DNA from 3 places in the Kribbella sp. NPDC056951 genome. Region 1 is predicted to be linked to each of the others. Evidence: riboswitches for the same ligand, from Rfam matches in the RefSeq annotation. Region 1 holds a riboswitch; each other region holds the start of a gene.
The links. Region 1 has a riboswitch for cyclic di-AMP ahead of ACFTSF_RS03615 (C40 family peptidase). Riboswitches for the same ligand answer to the same signal wherever they lie in the genome.
Positions count from the first base shown of each region.

Region 2: it holds a riboswitch for cyclic di-AMP, as region 1 does, so the genes downstream of both, ACFTSF_RS04565 (hypothetical protein) here and ACFTSF_RS03615 (C40 family peptidase) in region 1, are expected to answer to the same signal.
Region 3: it holds a riboswitch for cyclic di-AMP, as region 1 does, so the genes downstream of both, ACFTSF_RS26240 (hypothetical protein) here and ACFTSF_RS03615 (C40 family peptidase) in region 1, are expected to answer to the same signal.

Region 1 covers NZ_JBHUQZ010000001.1:758,342-761,595, forward strand. The annotation lists gene ACFTSF_RS03605 (histidine kinase) at 1-61, shown strand, start outside; gene ACFTSF_RS03610 (response regulator transcription factor) at 58-717, shown strand; gene ACFTSF_RS03615 (C40 family peptidase) at 839-1,672, opposite strand; cyclic di-AMP (ydaO/yuaA leader) riboswitch at 1,672-1,864, opposite strand; gene ACFTSF_RS03620 (pyridoxal-phosphate dependent enzyme) at 2,135-3,097, opposite strand; gene ACFTSF_RS03625 (YciI family protein) at 3,192-3,254, shown strand, end outside.
Region 2 covers NZ_JBHUQZ010000001.1:970,245-973,498, forward strand. The annotation lists gene ACFTSF_RS04555 (bifunctional DNA primase/polymerase) at 1-757, shown strand, start outside; gene ACFTSF_RS04560 (hypothetical protein) at 821-1,228, opposite strand; cyclic di-AMP (ydaO/yuaA leader) riboswitch at 1,465-1,657, shown strand; gene ACFTSF_RS04565 (hypothetical protein) at 1,657-2,676, shown strand; gene ACFTSF_RS04570 (2'-deoxycytidine 5'-triphosphate deaminase) at 3,249-3,254, opposite strand, start outside.
Region 3 covers NZ_JBHUQZ010000007.1:94,338-97,591, forward strand. The annotation lists gene ACFTSF_RS26235 (dihydrodipicolinate synthase family protein) at 1-690, shown strand, start outside; cyclic di-AMP (ydaO/yuaA leader) riboswitch at 1,469-1,662, shown strand; gene ACFTSF_RS26240 (hypothetical protein) at 1,662-2,573, shown strand; gene ACFTSF_RS26245 (CHAP domain-containing protein) at 2,721-3,203, shown strand; gene ACFTSF_RS26250 (ADP-dependent glucokinase/phosphofructokinase) at 3,213-3,254, opposite strand, start outside.

The DNA of each region.
Region 1 (3,254 bases):
CCAGACTGTCTCACCGGTTGAGGTGGACAAGGTCTCACCACTGGGTGAAGGGGAGCGATGACACGGCTGCTGATCGTGGACGACGAGGCGCTGGTTCGGGCTGGGTTGAAGATGATCCTCGAGTCCGATGGTGAGCTCGAGGTGGTGGCCGAGGCCGATGACGGCGCCGATGCCGCCGCGATGGTGACCAAGCACCGGCCGGACGTCGTCCTGATGGACATCCGGATGCCGCGGCTCGACGGGTTGGCCGCGACTCGTGCGGTTCAGGCGCTGCCGGATCCGCCGAAGGTCGTCGTACTGACGACGTTCGACCTGGATGACTATGTCTTCCGGGCGCTGCAGGCCGGGGCGAGCGGGTTCCTGTTGAAGGACACGCCTCCGCGCGAGTTGGTGCAGGCAATCAAGGTCGTTGCGGCCGGGGACGCGATGCTGTCGCCGGCGGTGACCCGGCGCCTGATCGGCCACTACGCCAAGGACTCCCGCGCCGATCGGCGCCGGGTCGGGCAGGAGCGGGTCAGCAAGCTCACCGAGCGGGAGCGCGAGGTGCTGGTCGAGGTCGGCAGCGGGCTGCCGAACGCCGATATCGGCAAGAAGCTGTTCATGAGCGAGGCCACGGTGAAGGCGCACGTCTCCCGGCTGCTGGTGAAGCTGGCCGCGACCAACCGGGTCCAGGCCGCGATCATCGCCTATGAGGCCGGATTGCTCACGGACGACTAGCAACAAAGAGAAACCGGCCGGGGGATCGTCGGAGGGGTGGGGGTCGACGATCCCGCGGCCGGTCTCGGGTCAGAGCGCCCGGGGGGAGGGCGCGCTGACGGGGGAGGACCTGACAGTCAGGTCAGACGCGGCCGAAGGCCACGCTCTTGGTCCAGATCTTGCCCTTGCCGATCCGGGTACCCGGCTTCGACGCGTGCCAGAGCAGGTTGCCACCGGCGTAGACGCCGACGTGGTAGACGCTGCCGCCACCGTTCTTGAAGAAGACCAGGTCACCCGGCTTGGCGGCCGCGCGGCTGATGTGCTTCGTCGCGGCGTACTGCTGACGCGAGGTGCGCGGCATCTTCTTGCCGGCCGCGCGGTACACGAAGCCGGTGTAGCCGGAGCAGTCGAAGCCGCGCTTCGACGTGCCGCCGTAGCGGTACGGCGTGCCCTTGAGCTTCGCGGCCTCGCGGAGCACCTTGGCCCGGAACATGTCGGCCTTGACGCCACCCTTGTTGCCGTAGAGCACCTTGTGCTTCGCGGCCCAGGTGAGGCGACCCCAGGTCGCGTGGTCGGTGGTGCCGCTGACCTTGATCCCCCAGGACAGCTGGAACTTCTTCAGGGCCACCACGGTGGTGTTGCCGAAGTAGCCGTCCGGACCCAGCCGCAGGGCGCGCTGGACGAACTTCACGGTCGGGCCGGAGTCACCCTTGCGGAGCAGCGGGCGGCTCTTGATCGTGGCGTGACCGCGGACCTGGGCCGGGCTCAGGGCCTTGGCCGAGGCGGTGGTCGGAGCGGCGGCGATGCTGACCAGGGCGCCGCCGCTGACGGCGAGACCCACGGACAGTACGGCGGCCGCGGCCCGCGGAGCTGCGGACCGGGAAGGCTTGCGGTGCTTCGGGAGAGTCCGAATGGCGGCGGACTCGGTATGGCTGACGGCGCGCGAAAGCGACGTCCGTCGGGCAGTGACGGGCATGGTTGTCTCCCGACGCCTACGGAGTTAGCTGTCGGGTTCGGGCTGGGAAATCTTGCCCGGTCCACTCCCGTGGACTTCACCCCAGGGATCCGACCACTCACGGTCGGGCCCCAACCTCCTGGGTCCCCCACCTCTGCCATTGGTTGTTCGAGGGGAGCGCAGGTGCCTGGCAGAGCTCGGCGTGACACCTGTGCAGTTCGTGTTGTTTACCGAACCGCCGACGACTGTATAACAGAACGATCACGACGCAAACCCTCAGATCGACAGAGACCCTCTCAAAAGGCCCTCAGAGCCTCTCTGACGGATCAATGAGTCTTGGTGAACATCTGGTGTCCTGAGCGCGTCTGAGCGTGCCGGAGGCGCCAAATGAGAGCTTCGATGTGAGCTGGGTCACACTTTATAGTCGCTGTCTGTGACAACGAGCACAGTGCGTACTCAGGTCCGGCTGAGTTCCTTGCGAATTCAGCCTTGTGCGAGCAGTGCCTGGAAGCGCTCGAGGCCGACGTTCCCGCCGCTCAGCACCACTCCGACGCGCTCGGGCAGCCCTTGGATCCGCCCGGCCAGCAGGGCCGCCAACGCGCTCGCCCCACTCGGCTCGAGGACGATCTTCAGCCGTTCGAACGCGAACGTCATCGCGGCCAGGATCTCCTCGTCGGTGACGAGTGCGAAGGCCCCCACCAACCGCCGGTTGATCGTGAACGTCAGCTCGCCCGGCGTCGCGATCGCCTGACCGTCGGCAATCGTCCGCGGTACGTCGATCGTCACCCGCTCCCCGGCTGCCAAGGATCGGGCGTGGTCGTCGCCGGCGGCCGGCTCGACACCGATCATCCGGATCCCCGGCGACAGCGCCGTGGCCGCGGTCGCGCAGCCGGCCATCAGCCCGCCACCGCCGACCGGAACCAGCAGCGCGCCGAGCTGGCCGACCTCCTCGATCAGCTCGAGCGCAACCGTCCCCTGCCCGGCCATCACGTCGTAGTGGTCGTACGGCGGGATCAGCGTCATCCCGCGGTCCCTGGCCAGCTCCGTGGCCAGGGCGGCCCGGTCCTGCGTATAGCGGTCATAGCTGACGACCTCCGCGCCGTACCCCTTGGCGGCTGCGACCTTCGTCGGCGGCGCGTCAGCCGGCATCAGGATTGCCGCCTTGCTGCCCACGAGTTGAGCCGCCAGAGCCACCGCCTGGGCGTGGTTCCCCGATGAGTAGGCGGTGACGCCTCTTGACAACTCATCTGGCGAGAGTCGGCTGATGGCGTTGAAAGCGCCGCGGAACTTGAAGGCCCCGATCCGCTGGAAGTTCTCCGCCTTCAGGAACACCTGCGCCCCGGCCCGCTCATCCAGGGTCCGGGACGTGAGCACCGGCGTACGGTGTGCGACGCCTGCGATCCGGCCCGCGGCGGCCTGGACGTCTGTGAGACTCAGCTCAGCCATGGGGTGACGCTATCGCGATGTCAAAGTGGTGCGGTCGGCTCCGTACTCATCACCGAGAGGGCCCGGGCCGGGTCCGTAGCTGAAGGAGACACCCGTGAAGTACCTAGTGGTCCTGAACATCAATCCGGACGTGCTGTCCGCGCTGAGCGAGTCCGAG
Region 2 (3,254 bases), 210 kb from region 1:
CTGGGAAGCCGCTGCAACCCTCGACCACCGCACGATCAACCGCCTGTGGCTGCAAGCCCCCTACAACATCGGCGTGGCCACCGGCCGGTCAGGTCTGCTGGTCGTCGACCTCGACCGCCCCAGAACTCCTTCCGAGACGGCGCCACCCTCGCTGGCGGGACTTGCCGACGGCCGCGCCGTACTCGAGTCCTTGGCCGCACAGCACGAGCCGCTGCCTGCGACCTGGACCGTGACCACCGCCTCCGGCGGAACCCACCTGTACTTCCGGCAACCCGCAGGGCAGCAGTTGGGCAACACCGCCGGTCGGCTCGGCTGGAAGATCGACACCCGAGGTTGCGGCGGGTACGTCGTCGCCGCCGGATCAGTCGTCGCCGCAAACCGGTACATCGTCCACATCATCCGCACGCCAGCACCACTACCCGACTGGATCTCTACCGCACTCGCTCCCGCCCCGACGCCGGCCGGCTCAAGCAGCGTGAAGCCTGCGGTCCTGCACAACGCCACCGCGTACGGGCTCGCGGCCCTGGCCAGCGAGCTCGACACCTTGCTGGCCACCGCGCCCGGCAGCCGCAATCACCAGCTCAACAAAGCCGCGTTCGCCCTCGGACGACTCCTGCCGTCCGGTGCCCTCCATCAAAGCCGTGTCCACGGCGAGCTGATCACCGCCGCTCACCAGATCGGACTCGGCGCAGGCGAGGCCGAACGCACCATCGCCAGCGGCCTGCAAGCCGGTCTGCGGAACCCACGGTGCGTGTAGTCGCCTCAACTGCGAAAGGACCTCAGTGCACCGTCCATGGCGCACTGAGGCCCTCTCCTCGTGTCAGGAGGCCTGCGTTCTCGGAGACCTCAGCGGCGGTACGCCGGAACCCCGCCATGTCCACATGAAGGTGGCCCACACGCCACCAACGTAGTCCGGCCTGCCGACCCGCGAGGGAGCCCGGACGGCCTGCTCGACAGCGACAACCTCGGCCTCGATCAGCTCCGGAGTGGCCGGCATGGACTGCCCGGTGATCGGGGACGGAACGACTTCGCCAGCCCACCACCTATACTCCGCGATCCAGCGGCACGTCTGGAGCATTCCGGTCACGAAATCACTGTCGCGGCCAGCAGCGCTCAGCTCGTCGGCGCGGTCCTCGATCGCCTGCCAAACCTCAGCGAACTCGGCGGCCGTCACGCCGGACAGATGCTCTAGTCGGACACCGCCGAAGTCCTTCGCCGTCAGCTTCACACCACAGCACGATCCCAGACCCCACCGACAATTTCCAGAGAAGCGGCACGTTGGGTGAAGTGCGCCGACGCAGGCTCGGCCCATGGTGGTGCAACGAAGCACTACAAGGCGCACCGCGGCGCACAAGACTTGTATATCCGGAGGCGCATTCACGGCGCGCCGCGTTCTCCCGATACAGGGGGCAGCGATAGGTGTAATCTCGGCTGCTACCTGGACACACCTACTGTCCAACCGCGGGTGTGTCAACGCCGAGTCCTGCCAGGCGCGCTCGCTCCCCTCGAACACCATATGGCGGGAGTGGGGGACCCAGGAAGTTGGGTCCCGATCGTGAGTGGTCGGGACTCTGGGGTGAAGTCCGCGGGAGTGGACCGGGCAAGTCTTTCCAGCCCGAACCCGACAGCTAACTCCGCAGGCGTCGGGAGACAACCATGACCGAGACCGAGCGTCGTCAGGCGACGGCGCCCGCCTTGCCGCCAGCCGCGAGTCAACCGGCGGGACAGTCAGCGCGCCGGCCTTGGAAGCAGCTGCTGCCCTTCCGATGGTTCGCGCTCAATGGAGTGAGTGCTGTTTCCACCGCGATTGGGTGGTGGACGCAAGTCAAAGCGCCGGGCGCGCACGGAAGCGTCGACGTGTGGTTCATTCACGCGACCCGAGAGAACTTCCTGACGTATTTTGGCCTCACCGCCGTCATCGCTGGTGCTCTGCTGGTCATAGTCGCGCAGTACGTGCAGTACCGCACATCCGCTGCAGAGATTTCCGAACGGGAACGGGAGCTCGCTAGCCGAGAGCATCGGCTCGGGGAGAAGGAGGACGAGATCGTCCGCCAGCACGCCGAACTGATGGACGCGCATAAGCAGCTAGAGGAGCAGTTGCTCCTCTCCAAGGTCATCCTGCGGCCTCTCATCGGTACGTCGATCAACCTCGGGAGCCTCGACCCAAGCACGCTCTCTGACGATCAGAAAACGCTGCCGGCCCGCCTGTACGGCGAGGCTTTGGTGACGATGCAGTCGGGCATTGTCGAGTACCTCGGCGGGAGTGTGTCCGACGTTCGTGTCATCTATTGGCAGGTGGAGGGGAGCACGCCGAACCGGATCCTTCGGGCCGTTGACCGACGAGGCGATCGGAAGAAGCCGACCTTGGTGATGCGGGAAGGCGACAGGAAGCGCGGAGACGAGGCGTTCAAAGCGCTGGACGCGCGGCAGCCCCGAATCTGGCATCTCGGCGAGGCCGGCGCGCCCATCGAGTGGGCAAAGCGCAAGGCATGGAAGGCGTTCGCTGCGCTCCACGTCTCGGGTGGAGAGGGGGACGTCTTCGGCATGGTGACCATCGACAGCCCGGACCCGCAGGCGATCACCGAGGATCATGTTCGAACTGCTCAGGTCATCGCGGACGCGTTCGCTGCCGTTTGTGCAAACTACACGAGATTCGATAGCTACCCGAAGGCCTAGTTTTCTGGCTTATGAGGGGTAGTGCTTGATGATGGCCGAGGTCTACGCGCCTCGGCCCGCACCTCCGCCCGGCCGCGAGCGAAGTACTCAGCGGGGTTCCGAGCTACCTCTTTGGCGCGCTCGACGCTGCCAGTGTCCTTGACGACCTTCACGATAGCCCCCTACTCGGTCGGGTAAGAACAGCTTTACACGCGAAGAGGCTCAGCAACAGGACCGCGAGTGTGTGTATGTACACAGAAGGAACGATTCGGGATGTATTTCGCTATCCCATGAGGTGTTAGATGCAGATCTGTGACCTGCCGTGCGCAGCCTGTGCGGCGCCGCAGGGTCTGCCGGATCGGCGCGAGGTCAGGTCCTGAAACTGGGTACATACGGCGATCGCTGGCCGAGATCGCCCACCGTTGCCGTCTCGCCCTAATCCTCAACGGGTGGAACGATCATCCACGTGTAGATACCTTTCCGCGAGTCGTAGTCGCACTCGTACCAGATGTCGTTTGCTTCGTCGTGTTCAAGCTTGTGCAGATCATTTGGTCCCCGGCAGGCGTCTGGGTCAGGAGTCTGTGGCCCGGCGCTCATTC
Region 3 (3,254 bases), on a different contig from region 1:
ATCGACACCGCGACCCTGCGCGTCATCGACCACGTCCGCACCGCAGTCGCCGCCGGCGTCGACGGCATCGTCGTGACCGCGCCCTTCTACACCCGCACGCACCCGGCCGAGATCGACCAACACTTCCGCCTGGTCGCAGCGGCCGCCGGACTACCCGTGTTCGCGTACGACCTCCCGGTCTCCGTCCACTCCAAACTCGGCGCGGATCTAGTGCTGCAGCTAGCGGCGGACGGCGTACTGGCTGGCCTGAAGGACTCCAGCGGCGACGAGGCCGGCCTACGCAACGTCATCCTGGGCGCCCGCGACCGCGGCGACATCACCAACTTCAGCATCCTCACCGGCTCCGAACTAACCGTCGACAACGCCCTGCGAATGGGCGCCGACGGAGTAGTCCCAGGCCTAGGCAACGTAGACCCCCACGGCTATGTAAACCTCGTCAACCAAGCCACCGCCGGCAACTGGGAAGCCGCCCGCACCGAGCAGGAACGCCTAATCCGCCTCTTCGACCTGATCCGAGTAGGCGACCCGACCCGCATGGGCGTGAGCTCCTCCGCCCTCGGCGCCTTCAAAGCAGCCCTCCACCTCCGCGGCATCATCGAATCCGGCACCATGGCCCCACCCCAAATCCCCCTCAACCCCGACGAGATAGCCCAAGTCGAAAAGCACCTGGTCACCGCGAACCTGCTCTGACCGATACCTCGTCGATCTGTCGCCGTCATCTGGCGGGTTCGGGCGCGCGGTCAGCTCTGAAAGGGGTTTGGGGGCTGCCCCTGGATGCCCCGAGCTCTGGCCTTCCCAACGATGCGGGTTCGTGGCGAGACTCGTCGTACGAACGCGACCGCGTCCGGAGTGCTCGCGCAGGTTCTGTGTGACTTGGGGACGGATTCGACCGTTGAGGCTTACGTTAGATTCGCGTAAAGGTGAAAGTGGTTGAAGATCATCACGTTAGGGACACTGTGCGGTCGGGTGCCTGTTGCTCGGGCTCGGCTCGTGCCAGGGTCGTGCCACGAGCAATCGCTGAGGGGAATGTTGTGGAGCCGCTAGGGGATATGTCCGGACCCGAACGAGCCGTCGCCGCGGCGCGAGACCCCGACGAATACTTCGCTCGGGTACGCGCTGAGAGCGAAGCGGCCGCGGCTGCCGACGTCCGCGAGCGAGAGCAGCGACGCGCCCTCGAGACAAGAGTGAAGCTCTTGCGTCTCATCGGCCTCCGCGGTCTGGCAGAACGGCTGGCCGGCAGGGCCTGAGAAGTCCGGCACCCCGACTGAATTCGCCGTTGGGATGACCGAATGTGCGCGAAGTGTCGGCGTGGCGAGAGGTTTCGGCCTGCGCCGGATTCCGCCGGCCGTGTCGACAAGCCTTGTAGACAAGGCGAAACGCCGACGCTGAGCGTGTCCCGCGACGTTGCGAGCCGTTCCGGCATCGCTCTGCTACTGTCGCCGACAGTCCAGTGAGTAACTGGACTGTTTGTGTGTCAACGCCGAACCCTGCCGGACACACGGACTCCCCTCGAAGGACTGTGGCAGGGGTGGGGGACCCAGGAGGTTGGAGTCTCGACTGTGAGTGGTCGGGACCCTTGGGGTGAAGTCCGCGGGAGCGGACCGGGTCTTGACTCTCAGCCCGAACCCGACAGCTAACTTCACAGGCGTTGGGAGTTGTGCATGCTCGAATTCAACGGGCGTCGCAGGTCGGAGGCCCCCGACGTGCGTCCCTGGTACCGCCGCCTGTCGTGGTGGCGGTTGTCGCTGTGGGGCGTGGTGATCGCGGCCGGGCTCGGGGCCTGGGCGCTGCAGGTCGACTACGGCGAGGTGCTGCCTGGCCAGACCGGGTGGTGGATCTTCTCCGGCGACCGGAAGAAGATCATCCGGCTGATGGGGATGGTGTGTGCCGCGGTGATCGTCGCCATCCCGGCGTTCTTGGCCTGGGAGGCCGGCATGCGGGCGAAGCGGGCAGGCGCCCGCGAGAAGGACGAGATCGCGTTTCGCGTGCAGACGGTCAACGGTGTCATCGCCCCGCTGGCGGAACACTTGGGAGGGCTCGCGCAGCTGGACCCCGGCGAGACATTGCCGAGACAGCGACTCGCCGGCGCGGCGGAGACGGCCACCTTGGCTGGTCTCGCCAATCTGCATGGTGGAGCAGACGCCGGTGTGCGAGTGTGTCTGTACTTGGTGGAAGGCGACATCTCCGATCGTCGTCTGGTGTTCCGGCACCGCGCTGGTCGGGGTAATTCCAAGCCGATGCGCGCGGTGTTCGAGGGCGACGGCGGCCGCGGCACGGAGACCTTCAACGCGCTGGATGCGCGGGAGCCCCGCACCTGGCGTTACGTCGAGGGAGAGACTCCGGCGGTCGGTTGGAACCCCCGCAAGAAGTACCGCTCGTTCATGGCGGTGCCGGTCGCGTCGGGTGACACGCTGTTCGGGATGATCTCCATCGATGCTGTGGATCCGGCGGCGTTCCACGTCGCAGTGGATCTGCCGACCATTCAGACCGTGGCGGGACTCTATGCTGCGTTCCTGGCCGGGATGTCTGCGCCCAAGGATCATCCGGATCAGTCCGGAGCAACCTTCATGTGACGGCGGGCAACGATCCGTAAATTGCCTACCTAACACATCAGGTCTTCGTGAGTTTCCTCCGTTGCCCACTGCGACAACGCGGTCACGCTCTGCTTGCCTTGACGGAACAAGCCCTCCCGTCGCAGTTGAGAGTGAAAGGCAACCATCATGAGGTCAGCTTTTGTTCGCTCGTTCACGCGTCTGACCGCGACCGCCGCCGTGCTCGGCGGGCTGGTCGTCACTGTTCCGGCCACCGCGACAGCAACTCCCGCGCCGGCGCCGATCGCCAGTACGTCGTTCGGTCCGCAGTCGCGGGCCGATGACGCGATCGCGTGGTTCAGGGCCCGTAACGGCTCCACGTCGTACCAGGGGTACTGCGAGAAGGCCGTCGAGAACGCGTATGGCCGGACCGGCATCTATGCGTCGGCGATCGCCAACTGGAACGACGCCGTACGGCGGGGCGCGGCGCACCGGGGTGACCTGAACCCGCCGAAGGGAGCGCTGGTGTTCTGGAACATCAGCTCCTACGGACATGTCGGCATCGCGACGGGTGACGGCAACTTCTGGGCGACCAGTGTCAACGGGAGGATCGGCAAGGCGAGCCTGCCGTACTTCAACAGCTACCTCGGCTGGGCGCAGCCGAACTTCTAAAGAACTTGCCTACCGCAACGAACGCGGCTCGGCGACGGCTGCGAGGAAGCC